DNA from 3 places in the Paenibacillus dendritiformis genome. Region 1 is predicted to be linked to each of the others. Evidence: riboswitches for the same ligand, from Rfam matches in the RefSeq annotation. Region 1 holds a riboswitch; each other region holds the start of a gene.

Region 1 (9,606 bases):
GATTGGGAGGATACGATCCGAACCAATCTGACCGGGACCTTCGTTACCGTAAAATACGCTCTCCCCTATTTGAAGCAGCATGGCGGCAGCATCGTCATAACGAGCTCGATTAACGGCAGCCGCAAGTTTTCCGGGTTCGGGATGAGCGCCTACAGCACATCCAAAGCGGGCCAGGCCGCCTTCGCCAAGATGGCGGCGCTTGAGCTGGCCCGCTATCGGATTCGCGTGAATGTCATCTGCCCCGGGGCCATCGAGACCCATATCAGCGAGAATACGGACCGCAGACCGTCCGTAGACCGCATCTCGATTCCGGTCGAATACCCCCAGGGCAGCCAGCCTCTTGCGCATGGGCCCGGCAAGCCCGAGCAGGTCGCCGATCTGGTGGCGTTCCTCGTATCCGACGCCTCCAGCCATATTACGGGCGCCCAGATCGTCATTGACGGAGCGGAATCGCTCCTGTAGCCAGCGGGCCGCCCAGCCGCCGCATAGCCCCGCGCAGGCGGAAGCTCCGTGACGGGAAGCGCCATGGCTCGAAGCGCGGCCGGCCAGGCAAGCGCGGGCTATCCCCATCGCGGCTGTCACGCGGCTCCGGGTCCGCCGCTTCATCGTGAGCCGGAACCCGCCTCGCCCGTGGCCGATCCGCCCGCGCTTGGCTGCCCGTGGCCGGAGCCCGCCCCGCTTACCGCTTCGCCGACGCGGAATGGGCCTGCCGCACCGCTACCGTCGCTTCCACCATATTCTTCAGCGCGGCAACGGTCTCCGGCTCATTGCGCGTCTTGAGTCCGCAATCCGGGTTAATCCAGAACGATTCGGCCGGCAGCACCGTCAGCGCGGTCTCAATGAACCGCTTGATCTCCTCGACCGGTGGAACGCGCGGGCTGTGAATATCATAGACGCCCAGGCCAATGCCGAGCTCATAGCGCTCCTTCCGCAGCGTGTCGACCATGTCGCCGCCGCTGCGAGCCGTCTCCAGCGAGATGACATCCGCATCCATGCGGCGAATCGTCTCCACCATATCGGAGAAGTCGCAGTAGCACATATGCGTATGAATCTGCGTATCCGGACCGGCTCCGTTCGTCGCCAGCAGGAAGGCGAGGACCGCCCATTCCCGGTAGCGCCCCGCATCCTCGGGCTTCAGGGGCATCCCTTCCTTCACGGCCGGCTCATCGACCTGGATCATGCCGATTCCCGCCCGCTCCAGCTCACGAATCTCCTGGCGCAGCGCATAGGCCAATTGATAAGCGCACTGCTCGCGCGGTACGTCGTCGCGCACGAAGGACCAGTTGAGAATCGTGACCGGGCCGGTCAGCATTCCCTTCACGGGACGCTTCGTCAATGATTGGGCGTATGCCGTCTCCGTCACGGTCATCGCCTCGCGGAAGGCGACATCGCCGTACAGAATCGGCGGCTTGACGCAGCGCGAGCCGTATGATTGCACCCACCCGAACTTCGTGAAGACGAAGCCGTCCAGCTTCTCTCCGAAATATTCGACCATATCCGTCCGCTCAAATTCCCCGTGCACGAGCACATCGAGGCCGATCTCTTCCTGAATTCGCAGCCAACGCTCGATTTCTTGGCGCAGGAACGTCTCATACGCCTCGGCGCTCGATTCTCCCTTGCGGAAGCGGAGCCGGGCCTTGCGAATCTCCGCCGTCTGCGGAAGACTGCCGATGGTCGTCGTCGGGAGCGGCGGCAGCTCCGGCCAACGGAGGCGCTGCGCTTCGCGCCGCTGCTCATACGGCGCGCGGCGGCCGCCATCGGCTTCCGCATCGCGGATGAGGCGCTCGACCGCCTCGACGGCATGCGGTCGCTTCCGCGCCGGCTCCTCGCGCCAGGCGAGCACGTCGGCCGCGCTCGCTGCCAGCTGCGCGGCGCTGTCCGCCGTCGGCTCGGACAGATGGGCGGCCAGACGCGCCGTCTCGGCCAGCTTCTCGTCCGCGAACGCGAGCGCGCCGCGAATATAGCCCGGCAGATCCCGCTCCCGCTCTGCCGTCAACGGCACATGCAGCAGACTGCAGGACGGCTGCACGATCCAGTGCGCGCGCGGCACGATCGGCTCGATCGACTCCAGCCAGGTTGCCGCGGCAAGCAGGTCGGTCCGCCAAATATTGCGCCCGTCGATGAGGCCGAAGGCGATGCGCTTCCCGGCCGGAACCCCGGTCTGGCGAAGCGCCGCTTCGTTCCGTTCCTTCCCGTGGACGAAGTCGAGGCCGCAGACATCGACCGGGAGCTGCAGGAACGAATCGAGCCCCGAGACCGAATCGAAGTATGTCTGCACCCAGAGGGTCAAGCCCGGCGCCGCTTGACGGAGCCGCTCGTACACGGCCTGGGCCGCCTGCCAATCGTCCGCCGTCATCGGCTTCACGAAGGCCGGCTCATCAAGCTGCACGCAGGAGACCCCTTCCGCCTCCAGCTCATGCAGAATCCGGCCGTATACCTCGGCGAACTGATCAAGCACCTGCCGGAGCTCGCCCTGCGGGATGCCCTTGATGGAGCGGACATAGGTGTACGGTCCGACCAGGACCGGCTTCCCTTCGATGCCCAGCTTCTCCTTCGCTCTCCGGTACGAGGCGAGGGGACGGTTCTCGGTCAACACCGGCCGCTTCCCTTCCCACTCCGGGACGATATAGTGGTAGTTCGTGTTGAACCATTTGGTCATCTCGCAGGCGACGGCCTTCTCCGTGCCGCGAGCAAGCGCGAACATCAGGTCCGCCGTCACCGGGCCGCCCTTATAGCCGAACCGCTCCGGGATCAGTCCGAACATGACGGTCATATCGAGAACATGATCATACCAGGAGAAATCATTGACGGGAATATAGTCGATGTCTTCCTCCTTCAACTTCGCGAGACGCAGCAATTCGACCCGTTCCATTTCGGCCTCCAGCTCGGCCCGCGTCAGCTTGCCTGCCCAATACTGCTCCAACGCTTTCTTCCATTCCCGGTCGTATCCGATGCGCGGATATCCGGACACACTCGTCTTCACTTGCCCTTTCGCCATGTCGCTTCTCCTCTCCTTATGCGGAACTTCCTGCCGGGAGTGCAGGGAAGACATATTCAATAATTCTCATCTGTTAACAAGGAATTAAAATCGCAATGCACCCTGCCGCAGGTGTTCGCACTCCTTCGGGACCGGCTCTCTCCCGCGACCTCCACGCAGAGGGCCGTTATCCCAATACGCAAGCAAAAAAGGACATCCCTGCTCTAAGAAGCATAGAGATGTCCCGCAAACGTCCATAACGGAGCAACGAATAAGACCCGTGCGTGCTCATACGTGCATGCGAACCGAGTTATCCAGTCTACGAACACTTCCCTATCTCCCGTAGGTACATACAGTGCTGTCAGAACAGGCAGGTCTCCTGGCTTCAGCATCATCGGTGACGGCAGCCTTCCCGGTCGTACGACCAGTGGCTTCCCGAGCCGCACCTCGTCTGTTACAGTGGCGGGACCGCGCCGGCTTCGAACCGGCTTCCCTATTAAGCTTTGCCGTGACGCAAAGCACCTGTTCCCCTTATGTGGCTGAATCGGACTGCGCCTCAGCACAGGCCGCAGTCCGATTGAGAATGATTATATACGCAAGCGCGCGGAATGACAAGTACTTTTTGCCAATGGTTTCCTGTCGCGGACGTGCCCGTCAGATCGTCATTCCGTCATGGACGATGACGATGTCCTCGCCGTTCGCATCCAGCACCAGCTCGCGGTTGTCCAGGAACCACAGATCGTTCTCCTCCATGAAGAACGTAATTCCCTCAACGGTCTCCGACACCGCCGGATGCCGCGGCTGATCCTTCATAATCCCGAAGGAATAGGGACCGGATGCGCTGAATCCGCTGTATCGCACGAAGATGCGCACGGTATCCCCTGCTGAATAGCCCCACTCTGATTGAAAGCGTTGAATCGCTTCCGCTGTCACCCGTAAGTGCATGCTCGTTCCCCCTCATTCTAATGACCGTATTCCGATCATACCATGCGGGCCGGGCGTTGAAAACCTCGACTTTCCGGTTACAGCTTGACGCGCTGCAGCCGGAGCGCATTGAGGACGACCGATACGGAGCTGAAGGCCATCGCCGCTCCCGCTAGCCAAGGCGCCAGCAGGCCGGCCGCCGCCACCGGGATGCCGAGACTGTTGTAGACGAGCGCCCAGAACAGATTCTGCTTGATGTTCCGCATTGTCCGCCGGCTCATCTCCATCGCGTCCGCGATGCCGTTCAAGTCTCCGCGCATCAGCGTCACGCCGGCCGTCTCCATGGCCACATCGGTGCCCGTGCCGATCGCGAACCCGATATCCGCCGCGGCGAGCGCCGGCGCGTCGTTGATCCCGTCGCCCACCATGGCGACGACGGCCCCGTTCCGCTGCAGCTCGCGGACATGCTGCGCCTTCTGTTCGGGCAGGACCTCGGCGAACACGTCGTCCAGCCCGACCTGGGCGGCGATGGCCTGCGCCGTTCGCTCATTGTCTCCCGTCATCATGACGACGCGGATGCCCATGCCGTGCAGGCGGCTGATCGCGGCCTTCGACGATGCCTTCACTTGATCCGCTACGGCCGCGATCCCTTCCCAGCGCCCGTCAACCGCGATGAGCATCGCCGTCTTGCCCTCGATCTCCAGCCGCTGCAGCTCCGATTCCGCCTCCTCCGCGTCAATGCCCTGCTTGCGCAGCAGGTTTCGCGTGCCGATGACGATCTCATGCCCGTCAACCTGGGCCATAATGCCGAAGCCTGGCTCCGCCTGGAACGATTCCGGCGTGACGGCCGGCAGGCTTCGGGCGTCAAGGCCCTTCACGATCGCCTGAGCGAGCGGGTGCTCGGACCGCCGTTCGGCGGCCGCGACCCAGATCGCCAGCTCTCGCTCGCGTTCCGGATCATTCGCGATGAAATCGGTCAGGGAAGGCTCGCCCTCGGTTACGGTGCCCGTCTTGTCAAGCGCGACGGTCTGGACGCGGTACGCTCCTTCCAGCTGCTCGCCCCCGCGGAAGAGGATGCCGTATTCCGCGGCACGCCCCGTTCCCGCCATGATCGAGGTCGGCGTAGCGAGCCCCAATGCGCAAGGACAGGCGATCACGAGCACGGCAATCAGCTTCTCCAGCGCCTCCCCGAAGTTGCCCGGCGCAATGGCGAAGTACCACAGCCCGAAGACGATGACGGCGATGCCGACGACGATGGGAACGAAGACGCCGGATATTTTGTCGGCAATGCGCTGTATCGGCGCCTTCGAGCCTTGCGCTTCCTCGACGATGCGGATAATTTGCGCCAGCGCGGTCTCGGCGCCGACCTGCGTCGCTTCCATCGTGAAGGCGCCCTGTGCGTTCACCGTCGCGCCGTACACCCGGTCGCCAGGCTGCTTCTCGACCGGCACGCTCTCGCCGGTCAGCATCGATTCATCGACGGTCGACGTACCGTCGATCACGATGCCGTCGACCGGTATTTTCGAACCGGGGCGCACGATGACACGGTCGCCGGCCTGCACGTCATCCACCGGCACCTCTTGCTCGATGCCGTCGCGGATGACGGTGGCCATCTTCGCCCGCAGGCCGATCAAGGCGCGTATCGCCTGCGAAGAGCGGCCCTTGGCCGCCGCTTCGAACCATTTTCCGAGCAGGATAAGCGTAATCAGCACCGCGCTCGTCTCGAAGTACATGTCCGGATGATGAGATCCCCCCCGTACCCATTCCCATACGAGATAGACGCTGTAGAAATAGGCCGCCGACGTCCCGAGCGCCACGAGCACGTCCATATTCGCGCTGCCGTTGCGCAGCGCCTTGTAGGCTCCGCTGTAGAAGCGTGCGCCGATAATGAACTGGACGGGCGCGGCCAAGATCATCTGCACCCAGGGGTTCATGAACCATTCCGGCACCCAGATCCACGAGGTGAAGGAGAAATGCCCTACCATCGACCAGAGCAGCGGCACCGACAGGATAGCGGAGACGATGAAAGAATTGCGCAGCCGCACCGCAGTCCGGTTCGGCGCCGCCTCCGCCCCCGCTTCGCCCGTCTTCACCTTGCCCTTATAGCCGAGCTGCTCGATCTTGCGCAATATATCTTCCGGACGCGAGCCGGTGAAGGTGATGCGGGCCGATTCGGCGGCCAGATTGACATTGGCGGAATCGACCCCCGGCAGACGCTTCAACCCTTTCTCGATCCGGGTCGCGCACGCCGCGCAGGTCATCCCCTCGATGTCTACATCAATCGTCTCCGCCGGAACCTTGTAGCCCAGCTTCTCGATCTTATCCGTTACCTGCTGAAGCGAGAGCTGGCCATCGTCATATTCCACCGTCGCTTGCTCTGCCGCCAAATTCACGTTCGCCTTCACGACGCCGTCCATTCGGCTCAGCCCCTTCTCGATTCGGGTCGCGCATGCGGCGCAGGTCATTCCTTCGATTTTTACGGTCTGCTGCTTGGATGCCATTCTGTGTCACTCCTTTATGTCAGTATACCCCTATACCCTATATATCAATCGAAAAAGAAAACTCCCCGCAAGGAGTTCCTGTATCACGGATGAGGCGAGCCTCCCAACTCCGGTTCGCCGGCTCAGGAGACGACATCGTAGCCTTGATCCTCGATCGCTTCCCGGATGGTCTCCGGCTGAACCTTGGCCGCATCGTACGTAATCTTCACCTGCTTGGAGCCGAGATCGACCTGCGCCTCGCCGCCGGCCTCCCGAACCGCCTTCTCCACCGCCTGCTTGCAGTGTCCGCAGGTCATGCCTTCCACTTTCCAAGTTACTTCAGTCATTGTCAATTCCTCCCCAGATTGGATTAGAGGTGTTCACAAAAGGTCCGGCCTTTTAAACACGCCCTCTTATTTCAATAATTTGTGTATCGTAACCAGCAGTTCGTCAATGACTTCATCATCGCCTTCCTGAAGACGTTCGACGACGCAGCTCTTCATATGGCCTTCGAGCAGAAGCCGCCCGACGGAGTACAACGCCGATTGAATCGACGCGATCTGATGCAGCACATCATCGCAATACGTATCCTTGTCGATCATCGACTTGACGCCGCGCACTTGCCCTTCAATGCGGTTCAGACGGTGAATCAGCTTCTTCTTCATCTCGGCCGAATGATGGCTCTTCCGTTCGCCCGTTGCCTCCGGACGATGGCATTCTGCCTCGCCGTCCGCAGCCTCCATAGCGTTGGCTGATTCCTCGTTGCCGGTTAACGCGTCTTCTCGGGAACTCATGTTATCACCACCTCTTGTTTTCATCATAGCATACCCCCCTACCCTATTCAACATTTGTTTTTGATTTTTTTTCAGCTCAATTTGAATTGTTACCCGCAAATTGTTTACAATTTAAACTATCAGCATGACTGCCGATTCGTTGCATACGGCCCCGTATATGCTTGAATTTACATGCGTACATACGTACATAAGGAGGCACTATCAGCATGAGTGAAGTCACGAAAGTATCACGCGTAGCGCTCGTCGGGTCCGGCTTCGTCGGATCGAGTTACGCCTTTGCCCTGTTCAACCAAGGGCTTGCGGCCGAGCTGGTTATTATCGACGCCAACCGGCCGAAGGCCGAAGGAGACGCCATGGATTTGAACCACGGGCTGCCGTTTGCGTCGAATATGCGCATTTGGGCCGGCGACTACAGCGATTGCAAAGACGCTGATCTGGTCGTCATCACCGCAGGAGCCAATCAGGCTCCCGGGGAGACAAGACTCGATCTGATCGGCAAGAACGCGAAAATCTTCCAGTCGATCGTCCAATCGGTCATGGAGAGCGGCTTCAACGGCCTGTTCCTTGTCGCGACGAATCCGGTCGATGTGTTGACCTATGCGACCTGGAAATATTCCGGCCTGCCGGCAAGCCGCGTTATCGGGTCGGGCACGATTCTGGACACCGCCCGGCTGCGCTATCTGCTCGGCGAACGTCTGGAGGTCGACCCGCGCAACGTTCACGCTTATATTATGGGCGAGCATGGGGACACGGAGCTTCCGGTATGGAGCAACGTCAGCATCGGCGGCCAGCCGCTGGCCGACTACCGCAAGACGCACGGCAAGCCGACCGATGAGGAGCTGAACCGCATCTTCATCAATGTGCGCGATGCGGCCTATCACATCATCGAACGTAAAGGCGCCACCTACTACGGCATCGCCATGGGGTTGGCCCGCCTCACGAAGGCCATCCTGAAGAACGAGAATTCCGTGCTCTCGGTCTCGACGCTGCTGACCGGAGAATACGGGCTCGAGGATGTCTATCTCGGCGTTCCTGCGGTCGTCAACCGCCAAGGCATCCGCGATGTGTACGAGCTTCATCTCTCCGAAGAGGAGAAGCAGAAGCTTCACCACTCCGCTTCCGTGTTGAAGCAAGCGATCGCATCCATCTTCCCGTCCTGAGCCTGAGCGCGCCGGCAACATATCCGGCGCGCTTTGCCCTTTATTGCGGCGGCTGCGCCGTCCAGTCGCGCGCCGCCGGAACCCCTCCCGCGGATTCGGCGGCCGTCGCCGCATTGATAATGGCATAAGCCAGCGTCTCCGCGGCCCACATGCCGGCGAGATCGACCGAGGCGTCCACGCCCCCTGTCGTCATGGCGAACACCGTATCGCCGTCGAACATCGTATGCACCGGGAAAATGGTTCTCGCGAGCCCGTTATGCGCCATCTCCGCCATCTTGTTCATCTCTGTCTTCGTGAGATTGGCGTTGCAGGCGACGACGGCAATCGTCGTGTTGGTGCCCGGCTTCACCGCGGCAAAAGGCTTGTCCAATCCGGACAGATAGCGAAGCGGCGCGAGGAAGGTGCCCGGCTCGTCGCCCCTGGCTCCCGCCGCCGTCCCGCCATGCCCGGGATGCCGGATCTCGCCCACCGCGTTCACGGCGACCGCCGCTCCTACGACAAGCCCATTCGGCAGCTTCACGGAAGCGGTGCCGAAGCCGCCCTTCATCGCCCGTTCCGGCCCCGCATATTTGCCGACCGTCGCTCCCATGCCCGCGCCGGCGTTCCCTTGTGCCGGTGGGGAGGAATTGGCCGACGACGCAGCGGCGTAGCCCATCGCGGCTGTCGGCGCCGCGTCGGGCCGGCCGATCGCGAGATCGAACAGAATCGCGCTTGGCACGATAGGGACCCGCCCTACCCCGACATCGAACCCAATGCCGCGTTCCTGCAAATACCGCATGACCCCGTGAGCGGCTTCAAGCCCGAACGCGCTCCCCCCGCTCAGGCAGACCGCATGGACATGCGGCACCATCGCGGCAGGCTGAAGCAGCTCGGTCTCGCGCGTGCCGGGGGCGGAGCCGCGCACATCGACGCCGCATACCGCGCCCTCCTCCGCCACGATGGCCGTGCAGCCGGTCAGCGCGGTCTCGTCCTGCGCATGGCCGACCCGAATGCCCGGCACATCCGTGATGCTGCCGGGATAAGGCAGGACCTGCCGCGCTTCATGATGCCCGTATTGTGATGTCATGTATGAACTTCCCCTTCCGCCTGTCGAAATGATCCTCTTTATAGCTTCGCGATAGCGGCCGCCGCCTCCTTTTTTTCGGAACGAGATCGGCTCTGTGTCGGCCTTCGAACCGGCCCGGCCCGCGATAGCAAGCTCCAGGCGCCCGCCCGCAAGAAATGGTTGCTCTCCGCGGCCGTTCTGGTCATAATGAGAGAGATCTTTATTT
Region 2 (9,606 bases), 2.6 Mb from region 1:
GGATACGCCCGCTTGGGCGAAGGTCGCCATCTCTTGCATAATGCGCAGCGAAGCATCGATAACCGGGAACATCAGAGCGCCGCCCGTTCCTTCGCCAAGGCGCATATTCAAGTGCAGGCCCGGCTTCAGGCCAAGCTCGGCCAGTAAAGCGGCATGCCCGCGTTCTTCGGACAGATGCGATGCGATGAGATAAGGCTGCGCCGCCGGAGCGAGCCGAACCGCAGCCAGCGCCGCCGCGCTGGAGATGAAGCCGTCGACGACGACCGGGAGCCGATGGGCGGCCGCGCCGAGAATGACGCCGGTCAGTCCGGCGATCTCCAGTCCGCCGACCTTCGCGAGCACATCCAGCGCATCGCTGCGATCGGGCTGGTTGACTTCAAGCGACTGACGCACGACGTTGCATTTGTGGGCCCACTGCGCATCGCCGATGCCGGTCCCCCGCCCAACGGCCTCCTCCGGGGCCAACCCGGTCAAGGCGCACAGAATGGCTGCGCTCGGCGTCGTGTTGCCGATGCCCATTTCTCCGGTAGAGAACATGCGAATTCCGGCCTGGACGCACTCGTTCACCGTATCGACGCCGGCCATGAGCGCCGCCACCGCCTCGTCCCGGGTCATCGCCGGACCCTGGGCCATATTGCCGGTGCCGCGGCGCACCTTGCGCGATTGCAGCTGCGGGTGGCTCAGATCGGCGTTGACGCCGACATCGACGCAGATGACTTCAGCCCCCGCCTGACGCGCCAGCACATTGACGGCCGCGCCGCCGGCAAGGAAATTCATGACCATCTGCGGGGTCACTTCGGCCGGGAAGGCGCTGATCCCTTCCGCGCAGACGCCATGATCGCCCGCCATCACGATAATCGCCTTCTGCTTGAATTCCGGTGTAACAGTCCCGGTAATGCCGGCCAATTGAACCGCAAGCTCCTCCAGAAGCCCGAGGCTGCCCGGAGGCTTCGTCAGTTGATTTTGATGCCCGGCGGCCGCCTCCATCGCCGTCTTGTCCAGAGCGGGGATCCGCCCGATCAATTCGCTAAGCCGTTCATTCATCGCATTCATCTCATTCATCTCCGTTTTCCATAGTTGTCAGTGCCATCGATGTTCATCCCAATTACAGAAATGAGCCTTTTCCTGCGTGTTCGTCCTTCCATCTCCCGCCATGCCGTGGAATCAGCCCGATTCCCGTTCGCGGCTTCCCTTGTTACCGGCTGTCGCCGCCTTCGTGTTCTCGCTTCCCTTATGCTCTTGCCGCCTCGTCGCCCTCTGTCCCGGCTTCCGCTTCCTTCTGCGCCTGTTTTATCCCCGTCTCCGCTTCCTCCTCCGTATGGGCCGGACACATCAGCAGCTGCGGACGCCCGTTCCCCGGATGCGGCACGATGGCGGCGCGGGTCTCGAAGTAGCGCGCGATGACATCCGGCGACATCAGATCCTCCGGTGCGCCGTCTGCCGCGATGCGCCCCTCATGCACGACGACGAGCCGATCGCAATACAGCGCCGCCAGGTTCAGATCATGCAGCACCGAGACCACCGTCAAGCCGCAGTCCCGCTGCCAGTCGCGGACGACATCCATGAACTGCACCTGGTACCGGATGTCCAGATAGGTCGTCGGCTCGTCCAGCAGCACGACAGACGGCGATTGCGCCATCAGCTTCGCGAGGGCGACCCGCTGGCGTTGTCCTCCGCTGAGCCGGTCGATCGGCCGTTCCTCCAGTTCCGTCAGCTGCAGCCGTTCCATTATCGAATCGATATAGGGGCCGCTGTCCTCCAACTCCGAGCCGAACCAGGACTGATACGGGAAGCGGCCCATCTCGACGACCTCGCGGACCGAGTATCCGATCGGCGGAAGCGACTCCTGGAGCAGGACCGCCATCGTCTGCGACAGCGCTTTGCGCGAGTAGGAGCGAAGGGAGCGTCCCATAAGCTCAATCCGCCCGCTGGCCGGAGAATCGGCGCCGGACAGCAGCGACAGCAGCGTTGACTTGCCGCTGCCGTTCGGCCCGATGATGCCGACCCATTCTCCGGCGCGGACGGTCAAGGAGACGTCGTTCAGCACCGTTCGGCTGCCATAACTTTTGCTGATATGCCCGGCCTGAAGAATCGGCTCTCCCGGGTTGATCCGCCCGGACGCTGTTCCCGGCTTCATGACCATTTCCTCCGTTTCGACCGTTTATTTCGGATCAGCAGATACGCGAAGAACGGCGCGCCGATGAAGGCGGTCACCACCCCGAGCGGTATCTCGGTCGGTGCCAGCGCCGTCCGCGCAATCGTATCTGCCCACATGACATAGATCGCTCCGCCCGCGGCCGACAACGGCACTAGCAAGCGATAGTCCGGGCCGACCAGCAGCCGAATCATGTGCGGGACGACGAGCCCGACGAAGCCGATAACCCCCGATACGGAGACGGCGGCCGCCGTAATGAACGTCGATACGAGCAGAACGACCCACTTCGTGCGCTCGACATGAAGCCCGAGATGAGACGCCTGCCGCTCTCCGAGGGCCAGCAGATTGAGCGGGCGGGCATAAGCGATCAAGGCGATAAGCCCGAGCGCCATATAGGGCGCCAGCACGGCCGAATAAGACCAGCCCCGCAGCGCCAGGCTCCCCATGACCCAATACAAAATCTCGTTGATCGTCTGCTTCGACATCGCGACGAGAAAGGAGACGATCGAACCGAGGAACGCCTGCGTGACGACACCGGCCAAAATCAGCGTCTCGATCGGGATTTTGCCGTCTTCCCTGGCCAGGCGCATGACAGCCAACAGCGTCAGCGTGCCAGTGATGAAGGCGACGATCGGAACCGTCCACTGGCCCAGCAGCGCATACTGCAGACCGAAGTAGATCAGGAACGCGGCGCCGACGGAAGCTCCGGAAGACACGCCCAGCGTGTACGGATCCGCCAGCGGATTGCGCAGCACGCCCTGGAAGCCCGTCCCGGCCAATCCCAGCGACGCGCCGACGAGCATCGCGAGGACGACGCGCGGGAAGCGGACCTTGAGCATAATGGTCGCGGAAGCGTCGTCCCAGGTGACGGGAATGAGGGATTCCAGCCCGGGAACATGATGCAGCAATATTTTCGCAATCTCGCCCATCGGCATCTTCACCGATCCGACGGACAGGCAGCCTACAATAGATAAAAGGAGCAGCGCCAACATCGCTACTCCAAAGCCCAACCCTTTTTTCATCGATATGTCCATCCCATCATCTATTTGAACAAATCAGGATAGATCGCCTTCGCCACATCCTGCAGCGCTTCGGCCACGCGCGGGCCCGGGCGGCTCAGCTTGTTGTTGTCCAGTCCGAACAGCTGATTGTCCTTGATTGCGGTGATGGCTTCCCACCCGCTGCGTCCGCGAATAATGTCTTCCAGCGTCTTGTTCGTCTCGCTGTCGACGAGTTCCTTCGCGAACAGAATAACGTCCGGATTCGCCTTGATGATGTTCTCCTCATTAATCTGATTCCAGCCGGTCATGTCCGCCGCCGCAATATTGACGCCGCCCGCCAGCTCGATCAGCTCGTTCATGAATTCGCCGCTGCCGACGGTCCAGCCCGGCGAGAATTCAATATAGACCTTCTTCTTCTCGGTGACGCCTTTGACCGCTTCCGTTACGTCATCGCGCACCTTTTTCATCTGATCGGTAATCTCTTTCGCTTCCTTCTGATGATCGGTAATGAGACCGTACAGCTCGATATTGCTGATTACGTCATCATAGGTTTTCGGCTCGACCTTGAAAATTTCAATGCCCAGCTCGCGGAATTTGTTGACGGCTTCTTCCTTCATCGAGATGCCGGTAAAGACGACATCCGGCTTCGCCGCAATGATCGCTTCCTCATTCGGTTTCGTGATGCCGCCCATTTTCGGCTTCTGGGACGCTTCTGCCGGATAGTCGTCATAATCGGATACGCCGACGATTTGGTCGCCAAGACCAAGGGCAAATAGCGACTCCGTCTCGGCCGGCGAGACGGAAATGATCCGTTCCGGCGCCTTGTCGAACGTGAATTCATGCCCGGTCGCATCCTTCACGGTCAACGGATAGGCCGTCTTCCCGGCCTCGGAAGCCGCATTGCCGTTCTCCTGCTGCTGCGCTGTCTCAGGAGCCTTGTCCGCCTCTTTCGCCGGACCCGACCCGCAAGCAGCCAAGCTCAAAGCCAGCACGGCCGCTGCCGCGACCGCTATCGTTTTGTTCCACCATTTGCTCATCATTTGTTCTCCCTCACTTACCTGAATATGTGATGCCTCAATGATTGCGAAGTGATGCAAATGCCGTTCCCTCCCCCGGAAGGGCCGGCTCCGAGTTATCCCCGGCGCGGCATCCTGCCAGTCCGGTTCTCCCATCCGCTTGAGGGGGGGATTGTCAAAGAGCGCACCAACGCAAAACCCCCGATCCTGGGATCGGGGGAACGCAGTCTCCTGGATGGGATCTTCCACTCCGAACCGCCTGGCGATCTCACGCTGTTACACAGCATGTCCGCCCAGCAGCAACGGGAAGTCCGTTCCAAATGACGCCGCTCCTCTCCGCGAAGGAAATAACTCGTCCTCCTATCGGGCAGGTCTCCTGACTTAGGAGCATCTTGCCGAGCTCGCCTTCCCATCGGCGGATCGCTTGCATCCGCGGAGACAGTGGCATTGTGAGCGCAGCACTCCATTTACAGTGGCGGGACCGTGCCGGATTCACACCGGCTTCCCTATTATCCTTGGGCACAAGCTTACTGCTTGTACGGCGCAAGGACCCGATAGATTGCTATTCGCTTGTCTTCCATCTTGCTTGACTATTGATTATAGGGGAATCGCCCTGTCCATGCAATAACATTCGTCACATCCTATAGGGCATCTGTCTGTTCCGCCGCTTCCCCCCGTTCGTTCCATCATGGCAGCCGCTCCGCCCGCAGGAACTTCCAGCGGCGGGGAGACTTGGCAGCCGTAATCAAAATCCCCGCCCCGATCGGGACGGCAGCTTCCCAGAATGTCTTCTTCGGGAAGGCGAGCGTGTACAGCCTCCGCACCATGCCTCCATGCGTAACGACCAGCACATCGGGCCGCGCCTCATACGCGTTGCCTACCTGGCGGGGACGCTTCCGGCGCAGCCGGGCCGTTCTGCCCCGTTCGCCTCCCTGATCGGGCATATCCCTGTCCGATTCGCATTCCCGCCGCTGGCGATTGCCGCGGACGCGTTGACCCGGCGCCACAGCCGTCTGTCTGCCGGCCTTCTGCAGAATCTCCCACCAGACATGCGCCGTCCGCGTGCTGAAGGTCTGCCACGGCTCGCCGCGCGGCGGTTGCACGGCGGTCATATCGTCAAGCCAGCGGCGGTAAGACGGATCCTCCTTCAGATCGTTGTACGTCAAGCCTTCCCACATGCCAAAATCGTATTCGCGCAGCCTTGTGTCGACATGAGCCCGTTCCGCATCGCGCGGGCGCAGCTGAGCCAGCGTCTCGCGGCAGCGGCGCATATCGCTCGTATACAGGAGCGGCGCCGGATGGGCCACCGCCCTGCGCATCGGCCGCAGCACCTCTTCCGCTTCCGGAAGCAGCGGGCTGTCCGTATAGCTGATATACCGCCGCTCCACATTCGCCTGCGTCAGCGAATGTCTGACGAGCGCGAACCGCACGATGACGCTGGACGCGCCCGCACGGCGGCGGATATGCCGGGTGCCGCAGCGCGGAGGCTTGGGCCGGGCTTGTCTTCTAGCTCCTGTGTGACGCCGCTTGCGGCGAACGGGGGGAGCTTTGTATGTGCGCTTTTGTTTCATTTCATCCCATTACTCCTTCATTCGCCTTTCGTCTACAGGAGCCATCCGCCGCAGGCCCAGAGGAGGCTTGCGGCCAGGATGGCGAAGAGCAGCGTGCTTCGGGCCAGCAGTCTGCACACTGCCGCAATATGCTCCCCTCCCGTCTCGACGACGGGATCGCCCATATAGGCGCGGAAGGAACATACGCCTTTGTAACAATTCAACCCGCCAAGGCGGATGCCGAGCGCTCCGGCAGTGGCCGCTTCCGGCCAGCCGCTGTTCGGGCTCGGATGCTGCGGCGCGTCGCGCAGCGCCGTCTTCCACGCCCGCTTCGCGTCATAGCCGAACAGGGCGGAGATAACGATCAACAGCGCGGTCAAGCGCGCCGGTATCCAATTCGCCAGATCGTCAAGCCGCGCCGAGGCGTAACCGAGATTGGCGTATTTCTCATTTTTATAGCCGACCATGGAATCCAGCGTATTGATGGCCCGATAGGCCATAGCCAGCGGCGCGCCGCCGATGGCCGCGTAGAAGAGCGGCGAGATGACGGCATCCATAATATTTTCGGCGACCGTCTCGACGGCGGCGCGGGTAATTTCCGGTTCATCGAGCGTCTCGGTGTCCCTTCCCACGATCATGCCGACCTCGCGCCGCGCCCCGGCCAGATCTCCTGCCGCCAGCCGGGCATGGACAGCCATGCCGGCGTCGCGAAGCCCTTTCGTGGCGATGGTCGTGCCGATCAGAAGCGCCTCCGCCGCCGCGCCCAGCCAGACGTTGACGGCATAGAGCCCGGCCAGCACGGCCCACGTCAAGCCAAATGCCCCGCCCGCCATCACCAGCGGCAGCAAGAAGCCCAGCGGCTTGAGCGCCGCTTCGGACCGAGCCGCCTTCCGGAGAAGGCGTTCCAGGGCCGAGATCGCTTTCCCCATGCCGATGACCGGATGAGGAAGCCACTTCGGATCGCCAACAATCCGATCCCATACATATGCTGTGATAATGATTAATGCCGCGATCATGATTGCTAACCGACTCCTCTTGCCTGCAGCCCACTCCTTACTCCCGAGGCGGCCGCATTTCCCGGCTGCCTGGCAGCGGGGCGCCTGCTTCTCTTATTCGAACAGCGGCCCGTCGTCTTCCCGCTGCGTGCGCACCGATTCCGCTACGGTACCGTACACCAGCCGCCCCAAGGCGGCGCCCAGCGTCGTCGCCGTGCCCGCATAGCGGTGAACGGCCTCGTAGCGCCCGCTGTCGACGATGGCGATCGCCACCGCATCGGTCGTCGTCCCCGTCGCGACACGGCCCGTCTCCCGGTCGGTCACCTTCAGGTCGTCCAGCGCGGCGCACTTGGCTTCCGTCGCGGTCATGACCGCATTCCATACCGCCGCTTCCGCAAGCCTGCCGTCCAGCACGATGATCGTATTGATCGTGCCCGGCTTCAGCGGCTCGCAAGCCGAGTACACCTGCCGCGGCAGCCCGGCGCGGGCGGCGTTGCCCGTCCCGGCCGTCGTCACGCACAGCAGGGAGAAGCCGTCTCCCTCCTCTTCCATGACGGACGCATGGGTCACCTTCGCCGCCGTCATCAGGCCGACGGTCGCATCCGGAGCATACCCTTGCTGCAGGCATAGCTCCTTCATATAGGCCACCGGATCGGAGCAGTCGAAGCCAGACTGAACCATCCGGTTCACTATGCGCGATGCCAGCGCGGTTCCCCCGTTCCATACCGCGCTGCTCCATACCGGAGCCCGATGCGGCAGCTCCACGGTCATCGTATCGCTCCTCCAGCTTACCGTCACGCCGGCCATAACTTCCGATGCATAGCTCCGAATGCCTTCACGGCAAGGCTGCATCCCGCTTCCCCCTTGCTTGTCCGCTCCGCCTGCGCCTGGCTTTCACCACTGCCGTTCCAAAAAGGCCCCGATTCCCGGCACTTCCCCGGCGATGGAGTAACCGTTTTTTGAACACGAACACGCGCGTGCAGAGCCATATTGATGACTCGAGCCGAAAGCCGGACGGCCTTGCCTCTCGTTCCTGCTATCCCGGCAACGGGCAAAGCCAACGGATGGAGGCCTTCGCCCATTGCAGGATCCACATCTTATAAATGTAACACAGCTTGCAGGGCCTCGACTAGACGTTTATTTGCCGGACGGTCCTTCACCGCGATGCGGAAATGTCCGGCCCCCAGGCCCGCATACCCGTCACAATTGCGGATGAGGACGCCCCGGCGTCCAAGTTCTTCCTGCAAGCGCCGGGCGCTCCACGGCGCCGCGGCCTCCGCCAGCAGGAAGTTCGCCTGGCTCGTCCAGAGGCGCAGGCCAAGCGAGGCCAGCTGCCCGCTCAGCCATTCCCGCTCGCCGGCAACCAGGCTTCGGGTCCGTTCCGCGTAGTCGTCCGCCGCTTCGTCGAGGAGCAGCGCCTCGCCGGCGGCCAGCGCCAGCCCGTTCACGCTCCACGTGACCTGCTTCGAAGCCAGCGCGCGTATCGTATCCGGATGCCCCGCCGCATACCCGAGGCGAAGGCCCGGAATGGCATAAAATTTCGTCAGCGACCGGATGACAAGCACGTTCCGGTTGTCCGCCGCGAACCGCAGCAGACTCGCCTCTTCCTCGTTCGGGAGAAAATCGATGAACGCCTCGTCCACAATCAGCAGCGTTCCGTTCCGCTCCGCCAGCCGTCCCGCTTCCTCCAGCATCCGGCGCTCGTATACGGCGCCGGTCGGATTGTTCGGTTGCCCGAGGAAGACCATATCGGCATCCGCAATCAGCCGTTCAAGCTCCGGCCACTCCGCCCGGTAATCCCGGGAAGCCTGTCCGATGACACGGACGACGTCCGCGCCGAATTGCCTTGAGAGCGCCTCGTATTCCGAGAAGCAGGGTGCCACCACGCCGACCGTGCGCGGCGCGTGCGCCAGAATCGCCAGCGCCATGCACTCGGCCGCCCCGTTGCCGATCAACAGATGCTCAGTACCTGCCTGAAGGCGGCGGGACAACGCCTCCTTCATCCGCCGGTGCCCCGGATCGGGATAATGAACAATGCCGGCCAGCTCCTCCTTCAGCCGCGCCATGACGGACGGCGGCGGTCCGAGCGGATTGATGTTCGCGCTGAAATCCACGAATTCGCCGCTCGTTCGCCCGAAAGCCTCCGCCGCCGTCCATACGTCTCCTCCATGTCCAAACCGTTCAATTGTGACCATAAGCCCCTCCTTGAAGACGGACAGACGGTCGCGTACAATATCTCTATAGCGGTTGTTCCCTTGGAGCTCCGCCATCGTCAATCGGTCCGGTCTGCCCTTGTTCTGCCGTACGCTCCATGCTCCCCGGTCCCGCCCGAGGACAGGCGGAGGAAGCAGGACGCGCATGATTTCTCATGGTACATTATGCGTAAGTCAGACCCATTCGTCAAACGGTTTTTCCTTTTCTACGAAATGCCGAAAAACATTGGCACATCGCACACTGTAACACGACTGTTAAATGCTGTATAATCACATTGCAGACCGGTATTGGCGCAATGCTATGTCAAGCTCAAGGAGGTTCAATTATGTCGGTGCATCACAAAACATCATGGGCATCCCTGGGCGCCGCCATTATCGTCACTACCTATTACGCGGTGATACTGTTTCGCCTCAAAGGCGACATCGGTTTGTACAGCACAGAGATGATGGCGCTGGCCCGCAACGTATTCGGCGTCGCCGCCGTCGTGCAGGCCGTTATGTACTTCGTGAATTTCATGTCCAAAGACGAGCCCGAGGACAAGGAATTGTCACGTCTGATCTCGCTGCAAGCGAACCAGATGGGATTGGTCTTTCTCGTGCTCTCGGTGGCCTGCTGCGCGGCTTATCTGATCTATGTGTCCGATACAAGCACTCTGCTGCTGTCCCCGCTCGTCAG
Region 3 (9,606 bases), 2.8 Mb from region 1:
CGCCACCAGATTCATTTCCTTCACGAAATCCTCGGACACGTAAGAGAATACGGCATCCTGAGCGGCGGCGTGGTCAGCGCGGAACCGCAGCGACGTAATCGTTTTGTAGCGCGGGCCCGCACGCCATACGCCAAGGCGGGCCGGCGTTTTTTCCTTCATCTTCATGTAGCCTTCGCGATCGGCCGGTTCGGGAACGAGCAGTTGCTTGCGCAGGTCGATCTCCGTAATATCGTCCAGACATTCGCCGCTGTCCTCCGGCTCTTCCTCGGACAGCGCCATCTGCATGGCCGCGGCCGGAGCCGGCTCGGACACTGCCGTCTGCGGGGCAGATGCGGGCTGGGCAGTCTGCTGGGCAGGCGCCTCGGCTTGGGCCGGCTTCGTGGCTTCCTGCGGCAGGTTGCCTACCATCTCGTTCAGAATCGATTCAATCATCGATTTCAGGTCTTTTTCATTCATGAGAGCTTCCCCCTTTCCTTACTTGAGAAACACTGACGCGTCTCCGGCTTTTTTCGTCAGCTTGCCATTTTCGATGAAGCCCATTTTCTCCATCCACTGTTCGAACTCCCGGATCGGACGCAGGCCGAGCAATTCGCGCAGCGTCGCGGTCTCGTGATAGCCGGTCGTCTGATAGTTCAGCATGACATCGTCGCCGTGCGGGATGCCCATGAAGAAGTTGCAGCCTGCCGTCGTCAGCAGCACCGCCAGATTTTCCAGGTCGTTCTGATCGGCCTTCATATGGTTCGTGTAGCAAGCGTCGCAGCCCATGGAGATGCCCGTCAGCTTGCCCATGAAGTGATCCTCCAGACCGGCGCGAATAACCTGCTTCGCGTCATACAAATATTCAGGCCCGATGAACCCGACGACGGTGTTGACGAGGAACGGGTTGAACCGCTTGGCGAAGCCGTAGCAGCGCGCTTCCATCGTCACCTGGTCGACTCCGTGGTGAGCCTCGGAAGACAGCTCCGACCCTTGGCCCGTCTCGAAGTACATCACGTCCGGACCGGACACTTGCCCATGCTTCAGCACGAGCTGCTGCGCTTCCTCGATCGTGGCGGCGTTGAAGCCGAATGCCGCGTTGCCTTTCTCCGAGCCGGCGATCGATTGGAAGATGAGGCCGGTCGGCGCGCCGCGCTTGACGGCTTCCATCTGGGTGGTGACATGGGCCAGCACGCAGGTCTGGGTCGGAATCTCCCACTTCTGGCGGAATTCCTCGAACCGCTTCAAGACGCGCGTGACGCTCTCGACGGAGTCGTCAACCGGATTCAGCCCCAAGACCGCGTCCCCGATGCCGAACGTCAAGCCTTCCATCAGGGAAGCCATGATGCCGTCCGGATCGTCGGTCGGATGGTTCGGCTGCAGGCGGGCCGACAACGTGCCCGGACGGCCGATCGTCGTGTTGGCGCGGGCCGTCACCCGAATCTTCTTCGCCCCGTACATCAGGTCGAGGTTGGACATGATTTTGGCGACCGCGGCGATCATCTCGGCGGTCAGCCCGCGGGAGACGCGCTTGATGTCTTGTTCGGTCGTGTTATCGTCCAGAATCCACTCCCGCAGCTCTTCCACGGTCCAGTTCTGAATCTCGCTGTAAATGCGCTCGTTCACCTGGTCCTGAATAATGCGGGTAACCTCGTCCTGCTCATAAGGAACGGCGGGATTGTTGCGCAAGTCCTTCAGCGTAATCTGGGACAGCACCACCTTGGCGGCCACGCGCTCTTCCGAAGACGCGGCCCCGAGTCCGGCCAGCATATCCCCCGATTTTTCTTCATTCGCTTTGGCCATCACTTCCATCAGCGTTTTGAACTGATAGGTGCGGCCGAACAGTCTCGTTTTTAAAATCACAAAAGCTCCTCCTTTCAAATGCGACCCATTGGATTGACTCAACCTCGATTAATGAAAGACAAGCGTCTTGATGACGACTGGCAATACCTTGCCCTCCGCAATTGGCTTGCCGATGTCGATATAGTCGCCGTTGTCGACCTGCACGCTGTCGATGCAGACGACATCCTTCTTGTAATCCAGCAGGGCGTACAGCGTCTGTCCCAGCACCTTTGCCATATCGTGATGGACAATGACGATCAGCGGGTACTCCCTTTCCAGCAGCTCCGCCATGCCTTCGCGCAAGCCGCGCGCATACTTCTGCACCTCTTGGAAGCTTGGACTTTTCTTCCCTTCCAAGGCGATGGCGACCCGCTGCAGATCATTGTTGAGCTTGAACCAGTTCAATTTGTCGGCGATCGCCTGGGCCAGCGCCTCGGCGCTCCCCGACTCATCCGCCGACGCAAGCTTCAGAATCGGAATGTTTTTGATCGGGAAGCTCTCTTCCGTGTAGGTAATCGTGCTTCCGCTAATCTCCGTCGTATGGGAGCCGGCTCCGACTACGGTCGCCCGGATGGTCTCGGCCGAGCGCGCCACGGTCAACCGCTGCGTCAACGGGGAAGCGGCAATCGCTCTCCCCAGCAGAATCCCGATATCTCCATACTGGAACACATCGCCCGCCGCTTCCTGGTACACATAGTCGGCCACTCCTCCGGAGAAGGAGATGCACGGAATGTTCCGGTCGAGCTTCAACCCTTTGTTGGTGACGATCGTGTCGTAGAAATCGCCCGGCGGCCGAAGACCCACGCTTTCCTCAAGCAGCTTCACCATCTCCCCGATGATCGGCTCCAGCGCGGCCGGCGTCACCTGCTGCCCAAGCGCGAGGGCTATGCCCCTGCGCTCCGCAAGCTGCTTGATCTTCGGCGCGATATACGTAACCTCGCGCGTCCGTTGGTCCACCTTGATCAGGCGGCCCCCGATGTCGAGACAGCCCGTGTCCAGCAGCTCCCCGGCGGCGAACAAGGCCAGATTGCTGGTCCCGCCGCCAATATCGATGTTGACGATGGACGTCGAGTGCTCTTTGGAATACGTGTGAGCCCCCGCGCCTTTGGCGGCAATGATGCTTTCCAGGTCCGGGCCCGCGGTGGCGACCACGAAGTCTCCGGCGAAGCCGCTTAACGACTGCAGCACTTCATTGGCATTGTCCTTGCGGGCCGTCTCGCCGGTAATGATGACGGCGCCGGTCTGGATGTCTTCCTTGCGGATGCCGGCTTTCCGGTACTGCTCCTGCACGAACGCCTGGATTTGCCCGGCGTCGATCCGGTTGTCCGCCAGCACGGGCGTGAAGCAGATATCGCTGCGGTAGACCACTTCTTTATCCGTAATGACCAAGCGGGGCACCGAAAAGGACGATGCCAGGTTCTGAATATGCAGCTTCGACAGCACGAGCTGGGTCGTCGAGGTTCCCATATCGATGCCTACGCTTAGCAGTTGCTCGTTCACGTCTCTCCCCTCCCGTCGCTTGATACACATATATGCACGCAAAAAGGCTTAAAGTTATATCCCCCTCCCGCTTGAACGGGAATGGGTAACCTTAAGCCTCTTTGCTTACAGAACTACATCCTTGTAGCCCGGTTTCGTATTTATTTTTTGAAGGTGAATATCACGATGGTGCCCTTCGACGGGCCGGACTCGATCTCAAGCTTGCCCTTCAGCTTGTCCTTCACATAGCTGCGGACGATGGACAAGCCCAAGCTTTTGTTGGACACGTCCTTCACGGGGAAGCCGACGCCGTCATCCGCCACGACCACGGTCACCAATCCGCCATCCAGCTGGGCGTTCACCGTAATCGTGCCGTACGAGCAATCTCCGAACGCATGCTCATAGCTGTTATGCAGCAGCTCGCTCACGATGAGCGCGATCGCGACCGTGCGGTCGCTATCCAGGCAGATGCTCTGCGAAGCCTCGATCTGGATGGCGACATTGCTGCAATCGACGAAGCAGCGCTCGATATTCGAAGCGATGAGCCGAATGACGTCAAGCAAGTCCACCTGCGCATCGATCTCCGTCGACAGCAGCTCGTGGGTCGCCGCGATGGCAAGCACCCGGCTGACACTGTCGTTCAAGCATTTTTTGGCTTCCGGGCTGTCGCACTGCCGCGCCTGAATGCGGAGCAGGGACGCCACGGTCTGCAGATTGTTCTTCACCCGGTGGTGAATCTCGCGGATAGCCACCGACTTGGAGACAATCTCCGCCTCCTTATCCTTGATCTCCGTGACGTCATGCAGGATGACGCCGATGCACAGATCCCGCTCCGCGATGAACAGCCGCTTCACCTGATAGTAGGAGCCGGCCACCTTCACGTCTGCCGTCAAGGGACAGGAAGGAGAGGTGGAATACTGCTTCATCACGCCGGAGAACGTCGTCTGATCCAGCGACAGATTGTCATAATGCAGGCCCTGAATATCCTCCAGATAACCAAGCTTCCGGTAATAGGCGTCCGCCTTCTTGTTCTTCAGCTTCAGAAACCCGTGCTTGTCGAAGACGAGAACGGCATCCTCAAGCTGGTTGATGATCGAATCCTTGAACCGCAGCATGGCGGTCAGCATCGAGGACATCTCGCCGTCTTCGTATTGCGATCCCGCCACATTGAAGTGGGCTTGAATATTGTCGCTCACATCTTTTTCATAGATGACGACCGCAATGACGCCGTCTTGATTTTTGATCGGGTACACCGTCTGCCGAACCAGATGATCTTCCTGCGTATTGGCGATGAGCCCCTGCGACATGATTCCGGTCTCCAGCGTCCTCAGGACGCCGGGCTCGTTCTCGCGCAGCGCCTTCTCGCCTTCGACCGGTCGCTGGTACAGCGATTTGCCGTCATCCGGCCGGCGGTGATACACCACGATCGCCTCATTGCCCATACTGGACAGGACGTCGATGAACACATCATCCTTCACTTCGGACATTTCGAACGACTCGGCAATCTCCGTCAGCCGGGTAATATCCGCCTCCGTCAGTGCCGTGTGCCGCTTGCACAGCCGCCGAATCCGTTCCTTGATCTCAATCATAGGAAATGACGATGGTTGTTGCAATTTCGATCATCGGACACCGTCGATCCATGCTAAGTTTGCGCAAGGTCTGATAGGCTTCTTCTTCGGTGCAGCCATTTTCCTTCATCAGAATCCCTTTTGCCTTTTCAACCGCTTTCCGCTCTTCCATCTTCTGCGACAGCTTCGATAGATTTTGTTCCAGCTTGCGTATTTCCTTGCCTTTGGCGATAGTCACTTCCACCATAGGGATGAACGACTTTTCGTCTAGCGGCTTCACCAGATAACCAAGCGCACCGATAGAGGTTGCTTTTTCAATCGTCTGCTTGTCGCTGAACGCGGTCAGGAGAATAACTCCGCCGGCCAGCTGCTCTGAAATGATTCGTTTGCCCGCCTTCAACCCATCCAGGATAGGCATTTGGACATCCAGGATGACCAGGTCGGGCAGATGCTTTTTGCATAATTCGATGGCTTCAAAGCCATCAGAAGCTTCGCCTACTACGTTGTAGTCCGCCTCTTCCAGCATCTCACGAATATCCATTCTTGTAATAGGTTCGTCGTCGACTATTACAATTTTTCCATTCATGTGTCATGCACCTCTATGTCGATATTTGCTTGTATCCGGCTAACCAACCGCCTACTCCTCCAAGTAAGCCCGAAGAGCGTCCACTCCTACGTTCTCCACCGTTGAGACCTCGAAAATGCGCTCTGCGCCCGCCGCTTGCAGAAAAGCTCTCGCTTGCGCGATATCCTCATCTGTCCGGGCGAGCTCGGTCTTGGTCACAATCCCAATGACCGGCTTGGCGAACATCGTCGCGAAGGCCGGCGGAAAATAGCTTTCTTCCTTTGTGCAATCTTGCACAAGCCCGATTACATCGGCGTCGACGCTCGACACGAGGAGCATCTTGTACAAATAACGGTTCTCGATGCACTCCCCCGGCGTATCGATCGCTTGGTCGAAGGTCTCCACCGCTTGCGTCTTTTTGTAAGTAATCTCCTGGCCGTGCAGCCATTGGCACAGCGTCGTCTTGCCCGATCCGGTGCTGCCGGCGAAAATAATGGTCTTCATGATCGCTTCTCCTACGTTCTCGTAATCTTCGCAGCCGAGAAGCCGAGAATGTTTTGCAGGCCCAGCAGAACTTCATTCACGGCCGATTCCACGGATGAGACATCGCCTGTAATGACGAGCGATCCACTGAAGCGGTCGACGAAGCCGATCTGCACGCCAGCCGCCTTGGTCGCGATGTCCGCGCCAATAATGGAGGCTTCGCTTGGCGTAATGGTCATGATGCCGATGGCATCCTGCGCATCGCTCCCCAAGCCCAGCTTCTTGTAAATATCCGGGTTCGGGTTCGCGATAATATGCGCCAACGTGACCTGCTTCCCTGGCACGTACTCCTGAATGACGCGTTGTTTTTCGTTGTGTTGGTCCATACTCTCATCACTCATTTCTTATGAGAAAACAACATCGATTAGCCGTAAAAACACATAAAGACCCCTTAAAAGTTCACGTGGAATTTTTAAGAAGCCTCTTTGCTTTGACTGATATGCAACACGCCTTTGTGTTACTTTTACTATACTTTGTAGCTGCAAACGTTGTCAACCTGAACGCGCATGGTATTTATTGAATTCCTTAATATTGAAACATTTTGTTCAATATTTCGACAACATCCGACACAGTCGGAACGCGCGGATTCGTGGCGGTGCAGCCGTCCTTGAGCGCTCCCTCGGCAATCGAGGCGCTCATTTCTCCGAGCAGCGCTTCGTCGACATTGCATTCCCGCAGCGACTGCGGCATGCGCAATTGCTTCTGCAGCTGCTTGATCGCTTGCACCAGGCTGCGAACGCCGCTCTTCGGATTCGGAGCCGGCAATCCCAGGCTCTTGGAGATTTCGGCGTATCGGACCGCCGCCGCGTTGCTTTCCTCCCTGCCGTAGCCCGGCTTGTAATCGGCGTTGAATTCAATCACGTGCGGCAGCAGCAAGGAATTCATGCGTCCGTGCGCAATCTTGAACTTCGCGCCGGCCACATGGGCGATGCCGTGATTGAGGCCGAGCGACGCGATATTGAACGCCATGCCCGCCAGACAGGAGGCATTGTGCATTTTCTCCCGCGCCTCCAGGTCGTTCCCGTCCTTGTACGCTCTCGGCAAATAGGCAAAGACCAGCTTAATCGCTTTCTCCGCCAAGGCGTCGGAAATATCATTCGCTTTGGTGGACACATACGCCTCGATTGCGTGGGTCAGGACGTCCATTCCGGTATCGGCGGTAATGAAGTCGGGTACGCTCTTGACCAATTCCGGGTCCAAAATCGCTTCCTGCGGCAGCATGTCATCGGACACGAGCGGGTATTTGATGTTTTTCTTCTTGTCGCTGATCACCGAGAAAGACGTCACTTCCGAGCCCGTTCCGCTTGTTGTCGGAATCGCCACGAACGGCATATCGTGCTGATTCAATATTTTCTGGGCGAAAATCTTCATCGCCTTGGCCGCATCGATCGCGGAGCCGCCGCCAATCGCAATCATCCGATCGGCCTGGAACGCGCCCAACGCTTCAACGCCCTCCGTCACGATCTCGATCGGGGGATCGGGCACGATGTTGCTGAAAATGTATTGCTCATTGCTCTCATGCAGCCGCTCGAACAGCATGTTAATCATCCCCGACTTGACCATGAACGGGTCGGTGACGATAAAGATGCGTTGATTCCGCCATTCCATCAGGCGATCCAGCGCGCCTTGCCCCAGATAAATGTCGGTGTTCATCGATATTTTGTCCATAAACAGGCACCTCCAATGAAGTCGTTGGCAATAAAAAAAGAGACTTTTAAAAGAACGGATTCCTTTAAAAGCCTCTTCGCTTATGATACAGGTGCACGCCATTGTGCAACTCGCCATCATTCAATTGTCTACCAACACTGTACACCGTGACCCGGACATTCGTCAACCCGTCCGATCACGTGCCGCTATCGGCAGGCAGTAAAAAAAGGGACCTGCACGGCGCTGTGCATCCGTTCTTCGGCCTTGAAGAACGTCCCCGCTTGCCAAGCTCTACTTCATCGTATCTGTTCGGCGGCGACCACCCGGCTGTGCCGACAGCAATGTCGGCTGCCTTCCTGCAACGTAAAAAAAGCCTAGCGAGGCGGTAATCGTCACTAGACTTGTAAACCAGCCACTTTCGCCTCGAAATGACTGGTCCTTCAAAGTTACTAGGCAAAAGACCTGACTTAAGACCGATTCGGTCTATCACAGTGGCGGGACCGCGTTGGATTTGCACCAAACTTCCATTGCCTATAACTTCTTCTGTTGTGCATGACGTGAATGGGCGTCCATTCGACCTCATTATAGCATAAAAAAGCGGATTGACAAGAGGGTGCGATCACTCCGCTAAAATGTCACTAAAAGAAGGACCGTTCATTTGACATCTAAATGTTCGCTCGGCTCAAACGTAGAAACAAAAACAAGTAGAAAATTGATCTAATTTGTCGAATATGTGGAATCTATGATATCGTAGAGAAAGAAAAAATTCACATTATCAAAGGATAGCTGCAGTGGTTGATGGAGACACGATACAGAATGAAAGAGGCGCATCACATGTTTAATGAGATCGAAAAAGAAGCAGTTTATAATGTCATTTATAAAAGAAGAGACGTTCGGAATTTTCTTCCGAATCCTGTACCTAGAGAGATTATCGGCCGAATTTTACAAGCGGCGCACCATGCACCCTCTGTAGGATTTATGCAGCCATGGAATTTCATTATAGTGGATTCTATGGAAGTCAAAGAGAGATTAGCTTGGGCGACAGAAAAAGAAAGACGAGCCTTGGCGATTCATTACGAAGAAGAGCGCGCTGCCCAATTTTTAAGTTTAAAAATTGAAGGAATTAAAGAGGCGCCCTTAACGATCTGTGTCACCTGCGATCCAACAAGCGGGGGTTCGCATGTACTGGGACGAAATTCGATTCCGGAGACAGATATTCTTTCTACGGCATGTGCCATCCAAAATATGTGGTTAGCGGCGTGTGTAGAAGGTTTAGCCATGGGATGGGTAAGTTTTTACAAAAAAAATGATGTTCGAGATATTTTGCAAATCCCTCCGCACATTGACCCTGTTGCTTTACTTTCCATTGGATATACGGACGACTACCCCTCCGCTCCCATTTTAGAACAAGTCAAGTGGGAAAAACGAAAATCTCTTGAAAATCTAATATTTCATAATAAATGGGGAGAACAATAAGCGAATGGCAAGCAACAAGCTACAGTTATTGAAAAATGGGTAAAATCGCGGCTTCGATGTTGCGATTATTCCGTCTGCCATTCGCTGTAACCTTGATTGTTAAATGGATTCTAAGGTATACTTTTCTCGCCAGAATATAGATGTAAGGGAGTAAGCATCATGGAAAAAGTTCTTATTTTCGGACATAAAAATCCAGACACAGATAGTATTTGTTCGGCCATTGCGTATGCAGATTTGAAAACGCAATTAGGCTTCGATGTCGAGCCGGTTCGCCTCGGCAGCATCAACGGGGAAACGCAATTCGCGCTGGATACGTTCCAAGCGGAAGCGCCGCGCCTGGTAGAGACCGTGGCGAACGAAGTGAACGGCGTGATTCTCGTCGATCACAACGAACGGCAGCAAAGCGCCAACGACATTGATCAGGTACAGGTGCTGGAAGTCATCGACCATCACCGCATCGCGAACTTCGAGACGAGCGGTCCGCTGTACTATCGGGCGGAACCGGTTGGC

The links. Region 1 has a riboswitch for cobalamin ahead of metE (5-methyltetrahydropteroyltriglutamate--homocysteine S-methyltransferase). Riboswitches for the same ligand answer to the same signal wherever they lie in the genome.
Region 2: another riboswitch for cobalamin. It lies ahead of L6439_RS22195 (ABC transporter substrate-binding protein); the one in region 1 lies ahead of metE (5-methyltetrahydropteroyltriglutamate--homocysteine S-methyltransferase).
Region 3: another riboswitch for cobalamin. It lies ahead of L6439_RS23320 (1-propanol dehydrogenase PduQ); the one in region 1 lies ahead of metE (5-methyltetrahydropteroyltriglutamate--homocysteine S-methyltransferase).

What each region holds. Positions count from the first base shown of each region.
Region 1 covers NZ_AP025344.1:2,396,610-2,406,215, reverse strand. Annotated here, with positions in the region: gene L6439_RS10490 (SDR family oxidoreductase) at 1-462, shown strand, start outside; gene metE (5-methyltetrahydropteroyltriglutamate--homocysteine S-methyltransferase) at 680-2,998, opposite strand; cobalamin riboswitch at 3,330-3,518, opposite strand; gene L6439_RS10480 (HesB/YadR/YfhF family protein) at 3,632-3,922, opposite strand; gene L6439_RS10475 (heavy metal translocating P-type ATPase) at 4,000-6,402, opposite strand; gene L6439_RS10470 (copper ion binding protein) at 6,525-6,728, opposite strand; gene L6439_RS10465 (metal-sensitive transcriptional regulator) at 6,795-7,175, opposite strand; gene L6439_RS10460 (L-lactate dehydrogenase) at 7,382-8,335, shown strand; gene L6439_RS10455 (P1 family peptidase) at 8,376-9,401, opposite strand.
Region 2 covers NZ_AP025344.1:5,019,563-5,029,168, forward strand. Annotated here, with positions in the region: gene cobT (nicotinate-nucleotide--dimethylbenzimidazole phosphoribosyltransferase) at 1-1,044, opposite strand, end outside; gene L6439_RS22185 (ABC transporter ATP-binding protein) at 1,232-2,137, opposite strand; gene L6439_RS22190 (FecCD family ABC transporter permease) at 2,134-3,177, opposite strand; gene L6439_RS22195 (ABC transporter substrate-binding protein) at 3,198-4,193, opposite strand; cobalamin riboswitch at 4,522-4,742, opposite strand; gene L6439_RS22200 (histidine phosphatase family protein) at 4,859-5,743, opposite strand; gene cbiB (adenosylcobinamide-phosphate synthase CbiB) at 5,776-6,738, opposite strand; gene L6439_RS22210 (adenosylcobinamide amidohydrolase) at 6,832-7,569, opposite strand; gene cobD (threonine-phosphate decarboxylase CobD) at 7,815-8,912, opposite strand; gene L6439_RS22220 (phosphatase) at 9,257-9,606, shown strand, end outside.
Region 3 covers NZ_AP025344.1:5,241,789-5,251,394, forward strand. Annotated here, with positions in the region: gene eutC (ethanolamine ammonia-lyase subunit EutC) at 1-456, opposite strand, end outside; gene L6439_RS23290 (ethanolamine ammonia-lyase subunit EutB) at 475-1,839, opposite strand; gene eutA (ethanolamine ammonia-lyase reactivating factor EutA) at 1,888-3,318, opposite strand; gene L6439_RS23300 (sensor histidine kinase) at 3,459-4,877, opposite strand; gene L6439_RS23305 (ANTAR domain-containing response regulator) at 4,879-5,451, opposite strand; gene L6439_RS23310 (EutP/PduV family microcompartment system protein) at 5,503-5,934, opposite strand; gene L6439_RS23315 (BMC domain-containing protein) at 5,946-6,299, opposite strand; gene L6439_RS23320 (1-propanol dehydrogenase PduQ) at 6,499-7,641, opposite strand; adenosylcobalamin (AdoCbl) riboswitch at 8,024-8,172, opposite strand; gene bluB (5,6-dimethylbenzimidazole synthase) at 8,455-9,096, shown strand; gene L6439_RS23330 (manganese-dependent inorganic pyrophosphatase) at 9,256-9,606, shown strand, end outside.